One region of the Micromonospora sp. NPDC047074 genome, then DNA from elsewhere that is predicted to be linked to it. Evidence: riboswitches for the same ligand, from Rfam matches in the RefSeq annotation. Region 1 holds a riboswitch; the other holds the start of a gene.

The links. Region 1 has a riboswitch for S-adenosylmethionine ahead of ABZ809_RS21430 (ABC transporter substrate-binding protein). Riboswitches for the same ligand answer to the same signal wherever they lie in the genome.
Region 2: linked by a shared signal. The riboswitch ahead of ABZ809_RS12670 (aminotransferase class V-fold PLP-dependent enzyme) and the one ahead of ABZ809_RS21430 (ABC transporter substrate-binding protein) in region 1 are both predicted to bind S-adenosylmethionine.

The regions. Positions count from the first base shown of each region.
Region 1 covers NZ_JBEYVB010000018.1:47,943-51,336, reverse strand. Annotated here, with positions in the region: gene ABZ809_RS21435 (RraA family protein) at 146-877, shown strand; SAM riboswitch class IV at 965-1,076, shown strand; gene ABZ809_RS21430 (ABC transporter substrate-binding protein) at 1,349-2,209, shown strand; gene ABZ809_RS21425 (amino acid ABC transporter permease) at 2,254-3,036, shown strand; gene ABZ809_RS21420 (amino acid ABC transporter ATP-binding protein) at 3,039-3,394, shown strand, end outside.
Region 2 covers NZ_JBEYVB010000006.1:257,667-261,060, forward strand. Annotated here, with positions in the region: gene ABZ809_RS12665 (PrsW family intramembrane metalloprotease) at 1-1,230, opposite strand, end outside; SAM riboswitch class IV at 1,254-1,374, shown strand; partial or broken gene ABZ809_RS12670 (aminotransferase class V-fold PLP-dependent enzyme) at 1,512-2,867, shown strand; gene ABZ809_RS12675 (FUSC family protein) at 3,021-3,394, opposite strand, start outside.

The DNA of each region.
Region 1 (3,394 bases):
ACGTCCGGGGTGATCCAGCGGCCGTGCGCGGCGGCGACGGCGTGCGACGGGATCACGGTGGACAGTCTAGACCCGGACGCCGCCACCGCGCGGGGCCAGCCGCGCCGGATTGGCCCTCGCCACCGGGCCGACCGCCCTCCCTACGATGACCGCCCACGACTCGGGCAACCGCCGGGAGGACGTCATGCGGGAGCGCTTCGCCGACCTGTCCACGCCGCTGATCGCCGACGCCTGCGTACGCCTCGGTGTGCCGCCGCGCGCCGCGCCGGCCGGGATCCGGGCGGTCGTGCCCGGTCACCGCCTCGCGGGCCGGGTGCTGCCCGTACGCCACCACGGCAGCGTGGACGTGTTCCTGGAGGCGTACGCGGGCGCGGCCCCGGGCGACGTGCTCGTGATCGACAACGGCGGCCGGACCGACGAGGCGTGCGTCGGGGACCTGGCGGTGCTGGAGGGCGTCGCGGCCGGGATCGCCGGCCTCGTGGTCTGGGGCCTGCACCGGGACACGCCCGAGCTGGTGGAGATCGGCCTGCCCGTGTTCAGCTACGGCAGCCTCCCCCTCGGCCCGACCCGGCTCGACCCTCGGGAGCCGGAGACGCTCACCAGCGCCCGGGTCGGGCCGCATCCGGTGGGCCCCGACGACCTGGTCGTCGCCGACGACGACGGGGTGCTCTTCCTCCCGGCCGGGCGCGCCGCCGAGCTGTGCGCGGCGGCGGAACGCATCCGGGACGTCGAGCGGGTGCAGGCGCGGCGGATCCGCGCCGGGGAGACGCTGCGGGAGCAGACGGCCTTCGCCGACTACCTGGCCCGCCGGGCCGCCGATCCGGCCTACACCTTCCGGCGGCACCTGCGGCACGTCGGTGGGGCGATCGAGGAGTGACGCCCGGCCGCGGGTCCGTCGGCCCCGGGTGAGGGTCGTCATAGCGGCTGGACGGCCCACCCCGGCGGGCTGCTAGCCTCGGCGGCAGGTCATGAGCGTCAGCGTCAAGCCCCGGCTCGCTGGCCGGCAACCCTCGTCCGCGCAGGGGTGCCCCGGGTGAAGACCAGGCACCGGAGTTGCTCCGGTGCAAGTGCGGCCTGGTTCCCAGGTCGATCCCGACCGAGGAGAGCCATGATCATCTGCAGCGGTGCCCCACCGGCGGTTCCCGCCGTGGGTCCGGCGTCGCCGGCCCTGACCCGCCGTCGCCACGTCGACATGATGCGGGTCTGCGCCACCTCCTGTCGCCCCGGCGCCCCGCGCTAGGCGCGGCACCTCTTCTTTCCCCGGACCATCCCAGCGGTACGCCCACCGGGCGCACCGTCGGCGGCGCACGCCCGTTCCCGCCGCCGGAACACCCATTCGGAGACACCTGTGCGAATTCTTCCTGCCCTCACCCGGGCCGCCGCCCTCGGCGTGGCCGCCGTCCTCGCCGCCACCGCGCTGGCCGCCTGCGGCGGCGAGGACGCGTCCACCGCCTCGGCCGACAACCCGTACGGCCTGCTCCAGCCGGGCGTGCTGCGCGCCGGCACGCTCACCGACGCGCCGCCGAACGTCTATCTCAAGGACGGCAAATTCACCGGCTTCGACAACGACCTGCTCACTGCGGTCGCCGCGAAGGTCGGCCTGAAGGTGGAGTTCGTCGGCACCGACTTCTCCGCCCTGCTCGCCCAGGTCAACAACCGCAAGTTCGACATCGGCAGTTCCTCGATCACCATCACCGAGGCCCGGAAGAAGACCGTCGACTTCGGCAACGGCTACGACTTCGGCCACTTCGGGCTCGACGTGCCGGCCGGCTCGTCCATCACCGGTTTCGACCAGCTCGCCGGCAAGCGGGTGGTCGTCGTGCAGGGCACCGTCCAGGACGACTACGCCACCGGCGAGGGGCTCGACCCGGTCCGGGTACCCGACTACAACGGCGCGATCAACCAGCTCAAGGCCGGCACCGCCGACGCCTGGATCGCCCCCGCCGAGATCGGTGACAAGTCGGCCGCCGACAGCGCCGGCAAGATCAAGGTGGCGGCAAAGCTGCTCAGCCCGGCTCCCACGGCGTACGCGTTCGCCAAGGGCAACGACAAGCTGCGCGAGGCGCTGGACAAGGGCCTCGACGAGGTGATCGCGGACGGCACATGGAGCCGGCTGCAGGCCCAGTACTACCCGGGCCGGCCGATCCCGGCCGACTTCAGGCCGGGCAGCGGCGCGGTGGTGGCGCCGTCGCCGTCGGCGAGTTCCTGAGACGTACGGATGACGAGCGAGCGGGGCGGTAGGAGAGGCGACCGATGGATCCGTTGAGCACCCTGTGGGAGACCTTCTTCGACTGGGACTCCATGCGCGAGGCGCTACCCGAGATGGTGACCGTCGGGCTGCCCAACACGCTGATCCTGGCGTTCTCCGCCGCCCTGCTCGGCTCGGTGCTGGGCATGGGGCTGGCCGTCGCCGGCATCTCGCGTACCCGCTGGTTGCGCTGGCCGGCCCGGGTCTACACCGACGTGTTCCGCGGCCTGCCGGCCGCGGCGACGATCCTGCTCATCGGCGTCGGCCTGGCGCCGCTGGGGATGCGGGTGTGGGGCCCCAACCCGTATCCGCTGGGCATCCTGGCGCTGTCGCTGATCGCGGCGGCCTACATCGGCGAGATCTTCCGCTCCGGCATCCAGTCGGTGGAGGCCACCCAGCTGGAGGGGGCCCGGGCCCTGGGGCTGTCCTGGGGCGAGGCGATGCGCCTGGTGATCGTCCCGCAGGGGATCCGGCGGGTGCTGCCGGCCTGGGTGAACCAGCTGATCGCGCTGATCAAGGACTCCAGCCTGGTCTACTTCCTGGGCCTGCTGGCCAGCCAGCGGGAGCTGTTCCGGATCGGGCAGGACTACGCGGCGAACACCGGCAACCAGTCGGCGCTGCTGTTGGCCGGGCTGTTCTACCTGGCGCTGACCGTGCCGCTGACGCACACCGTGAACTGGATCGACCGGCGGCTGCGGCACGGTCGGCAGGCCGCCGCGTCCGCCGCCGACACCGACGACGACCTCGACCTGGCGCTGCCGGGGGCGGCGGGAGGCAACCAGCGATGAGCATCGACACGGCCACCTCGGTGAGCCTGAGCGTCCGCGACGTGCACCTGGCCTTCGGGGCGCACCGGGTGCTGCGCGGCGTGGACCTGGACGTGGCGCGCGGGGCGACGGCCTGCGTGATCGGCCCCTCCGGGTCGGGGAAGTCCACCCTGCTGCGCACGATCAACCGCCTGATCGAGCCCGACCAGGGTGACGTGCTGCTCGACGGGCGCAGCGTGCTGCGCGACGACCCGGACGCCCTGCGGCAGCGGGTCGGCATGGTCTTCCAGCAGTTCAACCTCTTCCCGCACATGAGCGTGCTGCGCAACGTCACCCTCGCGCTGCGCCGCACCCGCAAGCTCGGTGAGGACGAGGCGGT
Region 2 (3,394 bases), on a different contig from region 1:
CCGTTCCTCCCGTGCCGTCCGTTCCCGGTCCGCCGGCCGCCGGTCCAGGCCGCGCAGCGCGCCGTCGCGCAGCAGCGCCAGCCGGGTCGCCGCGTACTGGTAGCCGCGCATCGCCTTCAGCCCGGCGTCGCCGGCCACCCGCTTGGCCCACGCCCGGGCCGCGTGCCGCCTCCCCAGGCTGCTCAGCGCCGCCACCTCGGGCGGGGTGAGCCAGCCCGCCCGGACGTAGTCGGGCAGGGTCCGCTCGGTGAGCCGCCCCTCCCAGGCGCGCAGCCACACGGCCAGCCCGACCATGCCGAAGAACACCGGCACCATCACGCCGATGAAGCCGTACAGCATGATCAGCATCTCGCCGGTGGCCTGGGTGAGCGTGGGCAGCAGGTTCCAGAGGCCGTGCAGCATCATCGCCAGCAGCAGGCCGGCGATCGGGGCGAGCACCCGGACCCACCGGTCGGCGGCCCGCGCGGCGATGCCCAGCCCCACCCCGGTCATCGAGGTGAACAGCGGGTGGGCGAAGCCGAAGAGCAGGATCCGGACGATGAAGATGGCGATGACCTGCTGCGTGCCGGTCGCCGGCCCGTACTGCTCCACGCCGCTGGCGTAGCCGTAACCGCCCAGGTAGAGGATGTTCTCCACCATCGCGAAGCCGATCGCGGAGAGCCCGCAGTAGACCAGGGCGTCGGTGATGCCGGAGAACTCCCGCCGGCGGAAGATCAGCAGCAGGATCGGCCCGAGCGCCTTCGTCAGCTCCTCGATGAACGGCGCGACCAGCACGGCGGTCAGCGCGGTCGGCAGCCCCCAGTCCTCGAACCGGCCGGCCGAGAACTCGTTGACGGTCAGCGAGGCGGCGGTGGAGACGAACGCGCCCCAGGCGAAGCAGAAAATCAGGTACTTCAACGGCTCCGGCTCGTAGCGGTCGAGCCAGAGGAAACAGGCCACCAGCACCGGAACCGGAAGGATCGCGGCGACCACGCCGATCAGCAGGGCCTCGGCGCCGAGGTTCTCGCCCAGCGTGAAGACCATGAACACCGCGCAGGCCGCGATGAACAGGACGGACCCGGCCAGCACCAGGATCCGCCGCCAGCCCAGCCGGCGCAGCGGCATCCGGGGTGCGGCCCCGCCCGGCGGCGGGACGGCGGGCGCGGACGGCGACGGTGACAGGGGTCCGCCGGGCGGAGTGTCGGCCATGCGGTCAGCGTAGTCACCGCCGGCCGGCTGGTCCGGCCGCATTCGCCCCGGCTATGCTGCCGGCAGGTCACGAGCGTCAGCGTCAAGCCCCGGCTAGCTGGCCGGCAACCCTCGTCGAGTTCGCGGTGGGGTGCCCCGGGTGATGACCGGGCCCGGCCCGAACCGCGCGCCGGGCAAGCGCGGACCCCGCCCGTGTGCGCCCACCCGGGGTCCCTGGACCCGGAGGTCGGCCGATGACCGTCACCCTCGTACCCCCGCCTGTGCCACAGCCGACGCGGACCGGGCCGCCGCCCGCGGCCGCCGGCCCGCTCGACGTGCTCGGCGTGCCCGGCCAGATCAACCTGGACTACGCGGCCACCGCGCCCTGCGCGCAGGCCGCGGCCGACGCGGTGGCCGAGCTGCTGCCCTGGTACGCCAGCGTGCATCGCGGCGCCGGGGCGCTGTCGCGGCGCTGCACCCTCGCCTACGAGCGCGCCCGGCAGACCGTGGGTGACTTCTTCGGCGCCCGGGCCGACGACCACGTGATCTTCACCCGGAACACCACCGACGCGCTGAACCTGCTGGCCCGGGCCCTGCCCGCCGGCACCACGGTGGTGACCTTCGGCGGGGAGCACCATGCCAACCTGCTGCCCTGGCCGCGCGGCTCGGTCCGGCTGCCGGTGCCGCACGAGCCCGGCGGGGCGGTACGCGCGCTGGCCGCCGCGCTCGGCGAACTGCGCAGACCGGAGGCGCGGCTCGGCGGCCCCGGTCCTCAGCCCGGCGGCCCCGGTCCTCAGGCCGGCGGCCCCGGTCCTCAGGCCGCGCGTTCCGATGCTCAGCCCGCGCGTTCCGATGCTCAGCCCGCGCGCTTCGGCGCCGAGCAGGACCCGGCGCCTCGGCTTGCGCGTTTCGGCGCCGAGCAGGGCCCGCCGGTGCTGGTGGCGGTGACCGCCGCGAGCAACGTGACCGGCGAGCGCTGGCCCGTGGCCGAGCTGGCCCAGGTGGCCCACCGGTACGGAGCCCGGATAGCGGTGGACGCCGCACAGCTCGCCCCGCACGCGCCGGTGGACGTCGCCGCCCTCGACGTCGACTACCTCGCGGTCTCCGGCCACAAGCTGTACGCGCCGTTCGGCGCGGGGGTGCTCGTCGGGCGGGCGGACTGGCTGGACGCCGCACCCCCGTACCTGGTCGGCGGCGGCGCCACCAGCCACGTCGGGGCGGCCACCCACGACGTACGCTGGGCGACCGGCCCGGCCCGGCACGAGGCGGGCACGCCGAACCTGCTCGGCGCGGTCGCCCTGGCGGCGGTCTGCGCCGCCCTGGCCGACGCCGACCGGGTCGCGTTGCACGCCGCCGAGCAGGCCCTGCTGGCCCGGCTGCGCGAGGGCATCGCGGCCCTGCCGCACGTGGTGGAGCTGCGCACCTTCGGGCCGGAGGCGCCCCGGGTGGGCATCGTGTCGTTCGTGGTGGCCGGCCGGGACTCGGCGGAGGTGGCGGCGGCGTTGGCCGACCGGCACGGCATCGGGGTACGCGACGGGCTCTTCTGCGCCCATCCGCTGGCCCGGCGGCTGCTCACCGAGGCCGCCACCCGCAGCGGCCGCCACGACCTGCCCACAACCGCCCTACGCGCCAGCATCGGCCTGGGCACCACCCCCCACCACGTGGACCACCTCCTGACCGCCCTGACCACCCTGCCCTAACCCTCCCCTAACCCTCCCCCGCCCCTCCCTCCCAGGCCCGCGGCGATCTTGCACTTGTTGCCCGGGAAAAAGGGGCATAACGCCCTTCCCTCGGGCCAAAAGTGCAAGATCACCGACTGCGGACGGGGGCGGGGGCGGGGAGGGCGGGGTGGGTCAGGGGGGAGGGGCGGGGGTGGGTTTCTGGTCTGCGGGGTTGGGGCGGTCCTGGTCGCCGAAGGACTGGCGTACGCCCTGGTTCGCCTCCTCCTGGGTGATGCCGGAGGCCACCATCAGGTCGCTGGCGGTGGTACGCACCTGCGCGATGACCACGCTGCCGGAGAAGCCGACCCCCTCGGCGTACGCACGGCCGGCCTCGCTGACCGCGCGCAGTGCCCGCTCCCGGGCCCGCTGCGGCTCCTCCGCGACGGCGAACTCGTGCTTGAGCAGGCGTACCGACTCGGCGAGGTCGGCCACCGCGTCCGGCATCGGATCCGGGATTGGCTCCTCGTCCTCGATCAGGGTGACCGCGCGCCGGATCAGCGTGCCGG